Regions from separate parts of the Achromobacter sp. CSND-B12 genome, predicted to be linked through region 2. Evidence: riboswitches for the same ligand, from Rfam matches in the RefSeq annotation. Region 2 holds a riboswitch; the other holds the start of a gene.

The links. Region 2 has a riboswitch for glycine ahead of ACUTAG_RS03325 (D-amino acid dehydrogenase). Riboswitches for the same ligand answer to the same signal wherever they lie in the genome.
Region 1: linked by a shared signal. The riboswitch ahead of gcvT (glycine cleavage system aminomethyltransferase GcvT) and the one ahead of ACUTAG_RS03325 (D-amino acid dehydrogenase) in region 2 are both predicted to bind glycine.

What each region holds. Positions count from the first base shown of each region.
Region 1 covers NZ_JBREGJ010000001.1:2,225,442-2,230,564, reverse strand. Annotated here, with positions in the region: gene ACUTAG_RS10385 (NAD(P)/FAD-dependent oxidoreductase) at 1-1,088, shown strand, start outside; gene ACUTAG_RS10380 (superoxide dismutase) at 1,297-1,911, shown strand; gene ACUTAG_RS10375 (ZIP family metal transporter) at 1,939-2,832, shown strand; glycine riboswitch at 2,902-2,994, shown strand; glycine riboswitch at 3,028-3,150, shown strand; gene gcvT (glycine cleavage system aminomethyltransferase GcvT) at 3,238-4,338, shown strand; gene gcvH (glycine cleavage system protein GcvH) at 4,437-4,814, shown strand; gene gcvP (aminomethyl-transferring glycine dehydrogenase) at 4,906-5,123, shown strand, end outside.
Region 2 covers NZ_JBREGJ010000001.1:729,044-734,166, reverse strand. Annotated here, with positions in the region: gene ACUTAG_RS03330 (sulfite exporter TauE/SafE family protein) at 1-52, shown strand, start outside; gene ACUTAG_RS03325 (D-amino acid dehydrogenase) at 104-1,333, opposite strand; glycine riboswitch at 1,378-1,464, opposite strand; glycine riboswitch at 1,466-1,556, opposite strand; gene blaELC (ELC family class C beta-lactamase) at 1,694-2,920, shown strand; gene ACUTAG_RS03315 (3-hydroxybutyryl-CoA dehydrogenase) at 2,948-3,961, opposite strand; gene ACUTAG_RS03310 (NAD/NADP octopine/nopaline dehydrogenase family protein) at 3,964-5,061, opposite strand.

The DNA of each region.
Region 1 (5,123 bases), 1.5 Mb from region 2:
AGATCCGTATCTCGGGCGGCGGCCGTTGCAACTTCACCAACATCGGCGCGGGACCCGCCAATTTCCTCTCCGACAACCCGCATTTTTGCCGCTCGGCGTTGTCGGGCTACACCCCGCAGGACTTCCTGGCGCTGCTCAAGCGCCACCGCATCGCCTGGCACGAGAAGCATCGCGGCCAGCTGTTCTGCGACGATTCCAGCGAATCCATCATCGAGATGCTGCGCGCCGAATGCGATGCCGGCGGCGTGCAGTGGCGCATGGGCTGCCAGGTGGCCGAGGTGGCCCATGGCGAGGCGGGCTTCGAGCTGCGCACCAGCCAGGGCGCGATCCGCGCGGCCAAGCTGGTGGTGGCCACGGGCGGCATGGCGATCCCGCAGTTGGGCGCCACCGACTTCGGCCTGAAGCTGGCGCGCCAGTTCGGCCTGAAGGTGGTCGAGCCGCGGCCGGCGCTGGTGCCGCTGACCTTCGACGCGGCGCACTGGCAGCCGCTGGCCGAACTGTCCGGCGTGGCGCTGGAGGTCAACCTGGCGACGGGGCAGGGCAAGGCGCGCGGCGAGTTTCTCGAAGACCTGCTGTTCACCCATCGGGGCCTGTCGGGCCCGGCGATCCTGCAGATATCCAGCTACTGGAAGCCGGGCGAGACCATCGTCATCGACCTGGCGCCGGGGCGCGACCTGGCGGCCGAACTGCTGGCGGCCAAGTCCGGCAACCGGCAGCAAATGCATACGGTGCTGGCCGGCCTGTGGCCCAAGCGCCTGGCCGACCGCTGGCTGCAACTGGCGGAGCAGGCCGGCAAGCCGGGCCTGGCGGCGCTGCGCCTGGCCGATGCGCCGGACAAGACCCTGCGCGCGCTGGCGCAGGACATCCACCAGTGGACCCTGGTGCCCAGCGGCACCGCCGGCTACAAGAAGGCCGAGGTCATGCGCGGCGGCGTCGATACGCGCGGCCTGGACCAGAAATCGATGCAGGCCCGCACCACGCCCGGCCTGTACTTCATCGGCGAGACCGTGGACGTCACCGGCTGGCTGGGCGGCTACAACTTCCAGTGGGCCTGGGCCTCGGGCGTGGCCTGCGGCAAGGCGCTCTAGGCGTTCCTGGCGCTTGATCCAACGCTTTTCCCGTCCGTCGGGCGCGGGCACGCTTCGTGCTGCCCGCCAAGGCCTGCCCGGCCCATAGCCTGACTGCATGACGGGCATTGCAACGTTGTCGTTGTGATATCAAATAAAAATACCTATCATTTGTATTTCATAAATTCGGCCGTGCCGCATCCGGTGGCGCCGCCTGATGGAGACCGCCTTGGCCTATACCTTGCCGCCCCTGCCTTACGCCTATGACGCGCTCGAACCGCACATCGACGCGCTGACGATGGAAATCCATCACAGCAAGCACCACCAGACCTACGTCAACAACCTGAACGCCGCGCTCGAAGGCGCCGGCATCGCCACCGACGAGCCGGTCGAGGCCCTGGTGGCGCGCATCGACCAACTTCCCGAAGCCGTCCGTGGCGCGGTGCGCAACAACGGCGGCGGCCACGCCAACCACAGCCTGTTCTGGTCGGTCATGTCGCCACGGGGCGGGGGCGAGCCCGACGGCGCGCTGGCCCGCGCCATCGACACCGAACTGGGCGGACACGCCGCCTTCCGCGAAGCCTTCACCAAGGCGGCGCTGACGCGCTTCGGCAGCGGCTGGGCCTGGCTCAGCGTGACGCCCGCCGGCAAGCTGGCGGTGGAAAGCAGCGCCAACCAGGACAGCCCGCTGATGCAGGGCAACACGCCGATCCTGGGCCTGGACGTGTGGGAACACGCCTACTATCTCAAGTACCAGAACCGCCGCCCGGAATACATCGGCGCCTTCTACAATGTGATCGATTGGCCCGAGGTGGCGCGCCGCTACGCCGCCGCCGTGGGCTGAGCCGGCATTGCGCGGGGGCAGCGGTCCATGAATACCTTCAGCCGTCATCGCATCCGGCCCGCGGCCACCAGCGTCAGTGTCTGGACGCTGGCGGTGCTGGTCGCCTGCCTGGGCCTGCACCAGATGTGGGTCTATTTCAACGACCACGCGCCGCACGTGGCCGACGCCCTGCTGGGCGGCATGGTCGCCGCGGGCGCCACCGCGGCGGGCACGCTGCCGATCCTGTTCGCGCGCACCATCCCGCAGAAGATGCAGGACAGCATGTTCGGCTTCGGCGCCGGCGTGATGCTGGCCGCCAGCGCCTTCTCGCTGGTGGCGCCGGGCATCGCGGCGGCCGAGGCGCAGGGCGCGGGGCCGTGGGGCGCCGGCCTGACGGTGGGCGCCGCCATCCTGCTGGGGGCGGCGGCGCTGTTGCTGATGGACCGGTTGCTGCCCCATGAGCATTTCATCAAGGGTCGCGAAGGCATCGAGGCCCACCGGCTGCGCCGAACCTGGCTGTTCGTCTTCGCCATCACCCTGCACAACCTGCCCGAAGGCCTGGCCATCGGCGTCGGTTATGCCGGCAACGATCCGGTGCGCGGCACGGCGCTGGCCACCGGCATCGCCATCCAGGACATCCCCGAGGGCCTGGTGGTGGCCGTGGCGTTGATCGCCGCGGGCTACAAGCGCGCGTTCGCGGTGGCGCTGGGCATGCTGTCGGGCCTGGTCGAGCCGGTGGGCGCGGTGCTGGGCGCGGCCGTGGTGGGCTGGTCGGCGGCGCTGCTGCCGTGGGGCCTGGGCTTTGCCGCCGGCGCCATGTTGTTCGTGATCAGCCACGAAATCATCCCCGAATCGCACCGCAAGGGGCACGAGGTCTACGCCACCTGCGGGCTGATGCTGGGCTTCGTGCTGATGATGCTGCTGGACACGGCGCTGGGCTGAAGCGGCGCCCGGGCGGCGATCGCGGATCAACAACGGAACCGCGTTTCGCGGTATGCTTTCGGCGCTGTCACGCATGTTGCGGGAGAGAGCGGCCGTTCGCGGCTGCCGCCGAAGGCGCAATTCGCCCGGAATCGCTCAGGTATCCCATACCGCGCATGCTTGCCCTGTCCCGGTTTTCACCGCGCGGACTCGGCAAAGCAGCACTCTGGAGAGACCTGGCGCCGCTGCCCAATCAGGGACATAGCGAGCAGCCCAGGCGCCGAAGGTGCAAACCCGCCACGCGGGGCAACTCTCAGGCAAAAGGACAGAGGGGCGGAAGATTCAGCCGTTGCGCGGGCGTTTTCCGTCTGTCCGCCAGCGGCATTCCGTAACCCTGGCACCGCTGCCGCTCCGGAGTACCCGCGCATGTCCGCAACCCTCAAACGCACCCCGCTGGCCGAAGAACATATCGCCTCCGGCGCCCGCATGGTCGATTTCGGCGGCTGGGATATGCCCCTGGCCTACGGCTCGCAACTGGAAGAGCACCACGCGGTGCGCCAGGACGCCGGCATGTTCGACGTTTCGCACATGCTCAACGCCGACGTCACCGGCCCCGACGCCTACGCCCTCCTGCAACGCCTGGTGGCCAACGACGTCGCCAAGCTGACCGTACCGGGCAAGGCGCTCTACACCTGCATGCTGAACCCGCAGGGCGGCGTCATCGACGACCTGATCGTGTACTTCTTCGCGCTCGACGAATGGCGCGTGGTGGTCAACGCCGGCACCGCCGACAAGGACATGGCCTGGATGCAGCGCGTCAAGCAGGCCGGCAAGTTCGACGTCACCATCACGCCGCGCCGCGACCTGGCCATGATCGCCGTGCAGGGCCCCAACGCCCGGGCCAAGGTCTGGGCCGCGCGCCCGGCCTGGCAGGCTGCCAGCGAGCCGCTGACCTCGTTCGTGGCCGCGCGCGTCGGTGACGACACGCTGGTGGCGCGCACCGGCTACACCGGCGAAGACGGCTTTGAAATCGTGCTGCCCGCCGCCGAGGCGGTGCAACTGTGGCGCGACCTGGCGGCCCAGGGCGTGCGCCCGGCGGGCCTGGGCGCGCGCGACACGCTGCGCCTGGAAGCCGGCATGAACCTGTATGGCCAGGACATGGACGAACTGACCCAGCCCGGCGAAGCCGCGCTGACCTGGACGGTGTCCCTGAAGAACCCCGAGCGCCGCTTCATCGGCCGCGACGCGCTGGAGCAGTTCGCCACGCCCGCCGCCTTCGTCGGCCTGAAGCTGCAGGAACGCGGCGTGATGCGCGCCCACATGGCGGTGCGCACCGCGCACGGCGTGGGCGAGCTCACCAGCGGCACCATGTCGCCGACGCTGGGCGTGTCGATCGGCTTTGCCCGCCTGCCGCAAGGCGTGGCCGCGGGCGACACGGTCGAGGTCGACATCCGCGGCAAGTGGGTGCCCGCCCTGGTCTGCAAGCTGCCGTTTGTCCGTAACGGCAAAGCCGTCGAACACTCGTAAACTCGAAGCTTCGCGCCGGTGGCCGGCCCTGCGGGGGCGCGGCCGCCGGCGCGAGGCGCGCAACACCATTTCCTTATCCGAATCCCCCAGGAGTCCTCATGAGTCTGCCCACCGATCGCAAGTACACCGAGTCCCATGAATGGGTCAAAGCCGAAGGCGACGTGTTCGTCGTCGGCATCACCGATACCGCCCAGGACCAGCTGGGTGACCTGGTCTTCGTCGGCGACGTCAAGGTCGGCGCCAAGCTGAACGCGGGCGAGACCGCCGGCGTGGTCGAGTCGGTCAAGGCCGCCTCCGACATCTACGCGCCCGTGGCCGGCGAAATCGTCGCGTTCAACGACGAGCTGGAAAGCAACCCCAACCTGATCAACGAATCGGCCTTCACCGCCTGGATCTTCAAGATCAAGCCGGTCAACGCCGCCGATGCCGACAAGCTGCTGGACGCCGCCGGCTACGAAGCCGTGGCCAACGGCTAAGCCCGTCAGGGCGGGCGCGGCGCTGGCGCCGCCGCCCGTCCATGCATCACCGTCCGTCCCTCCCGACGACACCGCCATCTCGAGATCCCCCATGTCGCGCGCCCTAGACACCCACACCGACTTCATCCCCCGCCACATCGGCCCCTCCGACGCCGACCAGGCCGCCATGCTCGCCGCCATCGGCAGCCCCAGCCTGGACGCCCTGATCGAAGAAGTCGTGCCGCCCAAGATCCGCAGCCAGGCGCCGCTGGCGCTGCCGCCGTCGCGCAGCGAAGCCGACGTGCTGGCCGAGTTGAAGCAGATCGCCGG
Region 2 (5,123 bases):
CTCGGGGCTGACGCTGCTGGCGTCGTCGGTGCCGCGGCTGCTGGGGTATTGAGGGCCGGTCCGCGTCGGGCCCGCTCCCGGCCTGTGCTCTGCCGCAATGGCTTTACGACAGTCCCACCCCCTCCCGCACGCTCGCCGCCAGCATCTGCGCCGTGGCCGCCGACAGCGTCCAGCCCAGGTGCCCATGGCCGGTGTTGTAGAACACGCCGGGCCGCTTGCCGGGGCCGACGCGCGGCATCATGTCGGGCATCATCGGCCGCAACCCGCACCAGGGCACCACGCGCGCCGTGCGCACGCCGGGAAAGTGGCGGCGGGTCCAGTCCACCAGCGGCTGGATGCGTTCGGCGCGGATGTCCAGGTTGAAGCCGTTGAACTCGGCCGTGCCGGCCACGCGGAAACGGTCGCCCAGGCGGCTGGTGACGATCTTGGCGGCCTCGTCCAGCAGGCTCACGCTGGGCGCGGCGGCCTGGCTGGCGGCGTCGTCCAGGTGCACGCTGATCGAATAGCCCTTGACCGGATAGATGTTCAGCCTGTCGCCCAATTGCCGCGCGAACTGGCGGCTGGCGGCGCCGGCGCAGACCACGATGGCGTCGGTTTCGTGCTGTTCGCGCCGCGTGCCGTCCTCGCGCGCCAGGTCCAGCACATAGGGCAGGCCGTCGCGGCTGATGGCGCGGATGTCGGCATCCTGTTCGAAGCGCACGCCGCGGCGCGCGCAGGCCCGCGCCAGGCCGCTGGTGAACTTGTGGATGTCGCCGGTGGCGTCGGACGGCGTATAGAAGCCGCCGTGGCAGGGCGTTTGCAGCGTCGGCTCGATGCCGCGGATTTCCTCCGGCGTGACCGCGTGCCGCTCCAGCCCGCCTTCGCGCAGCAGCGCGTTGGCGCGGCGCGCGGTCTCGAAGCTGGCGGCATCGTGGTAGATGTGCAGGATGCCGCGGCGCTCCAGGTCGAAATCGATGCCTTCCTCCTCGGCCATGGCGTACAGGTGCTGGCGCGCCTCGATCGCCATGCGCGTGGTGGCGATAGTGTTCTGGCGATAGTTGCGGATCTGCCCCATGAACTGGGCCAGCCATGAATACTTGTGCCAGCTCGGACGCGGATTGAGCAGCAGCGGCGCGTCGTGGCGGCCGAGCCAGCGCAGGCCCTTCATGATGGTGGCGGCGCTGTTCCAGACTTCGGCATTGCTGGCGGACAACTGGCCGCCGTTGGCGTAGGACGTCTCCATGGCGGGATAGCGCTGACGGTCGTAGACGGTGACGTCGTAGCCCAGTTTGCTCAAGGCGTAGGCGGACGTGACGCCGGTGATACCGGCGCCGATGATGGCGATGCGGGGCATGATGGCTCCAGATGGCGTGGCCACGATCCGATGATCGCGGCACCCCATCTGTCTCTGTACCTGAGAGCTTCACCCGGGCGCGAGGGCGCGGGTTCCCCTTCGGTGGGCGCCAGGCGCCTCTCTCCAGATTGTCTAGACCGCGCAGTCCTGTTGCCTGAGAGTTTCCGGGGCGGTTGCTCCGTCGGCGCCCGCCACGGGGACGGGACTCTTCTGCGGGGTTTTGAATCGACGCAGTGAGAATAGCCAAAATCTGCCGCGAGCGGGACTCAGGGTTAATACCAGGAAGGAGGCGGATAGGCTCTACACTGGGCGCCAACCCGCGCGGCACGCGCCGGTCAGAAAACGAAAGGACGATCCCGCATGCGCGCTCCGGCAATGTTCCGTATTTCCCTGCTATCCACGACGTTGGCGCTGGCCCTGGCCGGCACCGCCTCGGCCAGCCCGGCCGTTGCGCAAGCGCCGGCCGCCAAGGCAGCCACGGCATCGGCCTCCGCATCCACGCCCGCCAAGGCCGATCGCGCCACCGCCGCCGTCGACGCCGCGGTGGCCGAGGTCATGCGCCAATATGGCATCGACGGCATGGCCATCGGCGTCAGCCACAATGGCGAGCAGCGCTTCTTCAACTATGGCGACGCCTCGCGCCAGCCGCGCCGCGCCGTTTCCAGCGACACCCTGTTCGAACTGGGTTCGATCAGCAAGACCTTCACCGTCACGCTGGCCGCCTACGCGCAGGCCACGGGCCGCCTGTCGCTGGCCGACAGTCCGGCCAAGTGGGTGCCCGAGCTGCAAGGCAGCGAATTCGCCAAGCTGACGCTGGTGAACCTGGCCACGCACACCGCCGGCGGCTTTCCCTTGCAGGTGCCGGACGCGGTCCAGAACACGGCGCAACTGATGGACTACCTCAAGGCCTGGACCCCGCGGTATGCGCCCGGCACGAAGCGCACCTATGCCAACCCCAGCATCGGCATGCTGGGCGTGGTGGCGGCGCGCGCGCTGGGCGAGTCCTACGTGGCGGCGATGGAGCAGCAGCTGTTTCCCAAGCTGGGCCTGCGCGACACCTGGCTCGAAGTGCCGCCGCGCAAGATGCCCGACTACGCCCAGGGCTACGACAAGCAGGACGCGCCGGTGCGCCTGAACCCGGGCGTGCTGGCCGACGAGGCCTACGGCGTGAAGTCCAGCGCCCGCGACATGCTGCGTTTCGTCGAGATCAACCTGGGCGCCGCGCCGGTCGACGCCACGCTGCAGCGCGCCATCGCCGAGACCCACACCGGCTATTACCAGTTGGGCGCGATGACGCAGGACCTGATCTGGGAACAGTATCGCTACCCGGTGTCGGTGGACGACCTGGTGCGCGGCAACTCCGCCCAGTTCGCGTTCGAGACCCTGCCGGTCAAGGCCCAGCAACCGCCGCTGGCGCCGCAGCAGGCGGTGTGGGTCAACAAGACCGGCGCCACCAATGGCTTTGGCGCCTACGTGGCGTTCGTGCCGTCGCGCAAGCTCGGCATCGTGATCCTGGCCAACCGCAACTATCCCAACGAGGCGCGGGTGCGGTTGGCGCTGCGGGTGCTCGAGGCGCTGGCGCCGTGAATGCCGCCGCCCGGCGCGCGGCGGCCTTCAGGATCGGGCCGCAGGGGGCGCCTGGCCGGCCGCCCTGGCGCCATCGAACCTCGGCAGCAACCCCATGATCTCCAGCCGCGCGCACAACTCGCCCAGCCGCCGCAACTTGTACGCTTCGACGTCCATGCCGCCATAGTCGTAGAAGCCTTGCCCTTCGCGCAGGCCGTTGCGCCCCTGTTCCATGTTGCGTTCGATGATGGCCGGGGCCGCGAAGCGCGCATCTAGCGCGCCGGACAGGTAGTGCGAGGCGTAGTAGAGGATGTCGCCGCCGCCCCAGTCGATGAACTCCAGCAGGCCCAGCACCGAGAAGCGCAGGCCGAAGCCCAGCCGCACGGCGGTGTCGACGTCCTCGGCGCTGGCCACGCCTTCCTCGACCATGCGGGCCGCCTCGTTCATGGCCAGCGCCTGGATGCGCGGCACGATGTAGCCGGCGGCGGGCGCGCACCGCACCGGCGTCTTGCCGGCCAGGCGCAGCACCGCCAGCAGGTCCTGCAACGCCGCGTCGCTGGTCCGCGGGCCGGGGCTCACCTCCACCAGCGGGATCAGGTAGGCGGGATTGAGCCAGTGCGCGTTCAGGAAGCGGCCGGGCGCGCGCACCATGTCGGCCAGTTCGGTGACCAGGAAGGTCGAGGTGGTGGAGGCGATAACGCTGTCCGGCGCGCAGGCCTCGCCGAGCCAGTCGAAGGTGTCGCGCTTGATGTCCAGTTGCTCGGGCACCGCCTCGAACACCACGCGGGCGCGGGCCAGGTCGGCCAGGGCGTCCTCGCGCGCCACCAGGCGCACGCGGCCCAGCGCGGTGTCGGCCTGGGCCTCGTCCAGCAGGCCTAACCGCACGAGCGTGCCCAGTTCGCGCCGCAGGCCGCCCAGCACGCGGGCGAAGGTTTCGGCGCGCTCGCCGCGCGCGCGCGGCTTGATGTCGATCAGCGTAACGTCCAGTCCGGCATGGATGTATGACAGGGCGATGCCCATGCCCATGCGGCCGGCGCCGACCACGCACAAGGTCCGTTCCATGGTCAGCATCCTTGCGCGAGCAGCGCGGCCATGTCGGCGCGCGACAGGGCGTCCAGCCCCAGCGCCTCCAGCGTGCGGCCCTCGGCGTACAGGTCGCGGCCGGTCACGGCCGAGGCCACGCTCAACAGGCCCTGCGCCACCGGCGTGGGCACGCCGGCCCAGCGGCCGGTCGACACCAGGAACGACAGGCCCAGGCGCGTGTCTTCCAGCATGTAGCGGTGCGTGCCCAGGTCGATGGTTTCGCGCCAGTCGCCGCTGTCGGTCAGCTTGCCGTGGGCGCCGCGGCCATACATCCATTCGTCGCCCTCGCTGGCATAGTGGTCGGCCAGCGGAAAATGCGGCGCGGCGTAGCCCAGCGCGGCGCGGATGGCGATGCGTTCGGCGTCCAGCGCGTCGGTCACGCGGCGGATCGACGGCTGCGTGCCCTCGTTGTGGATGTCCCAGCGTTCGAAGTGTTCGAGCGGACCGGCGTTCATCAGGATCAGCGGCGGGTGGATCACCGGGCCGGCGTTCATCAGCGCCCCGGACAGCGCGTCCTCGATCGGCTCGACGCTCGGATAGGCCTGCGCCAGCGTTGCCAGCGCGGAGCCGGCCAGGCGACTCGGGAACACGCCGGTGGGCAGGCGCGTGGCGTAGGCGCTGATGACGACGCGGTCGCCGTGCTTGCGCGCCAGATAGGGCAGGGTGCCGGTTTCGGCAAAGGCGACCTCGGCCGGGTTGCCGACCTGGCGCAGGGCGCGGGCAAACAGATAGCTGCCGAAGGTGCCGGGTGGCAGGAACACCACCTGGCCGTCGCGCAGGTGCGGCGCCAGCTCGGGCGCCAGCGCCGCATGCGAGGTGGACGGCAGCGGAATCACCAGCAGTTGCGCGCCCGCGGCGGCGGCGGCCAGGTCGGCCGTCAGCTCGATCTGGCCGGGCGCCTCGCCCAGGGCGATACGGCGGGTGCCGCGATAGTCGGTGACTTCCAGGGCGCCGGCGCGGCGCAGGCTGTCGAACGCCGCCGCGTCGCGGCGCCACAGGCGCACCCGATGTCCTTTTTCCGCCAGGTCGGCGGTCGCCGCGTAGCAGCCGTGGCCGCCTCCAATAACGCCGATGCGCATGATCGAGCTCCTTCGTGAGAGCTTCGATCCTAGCGATGGCCGGCACGGCGGACTGCGCCGCA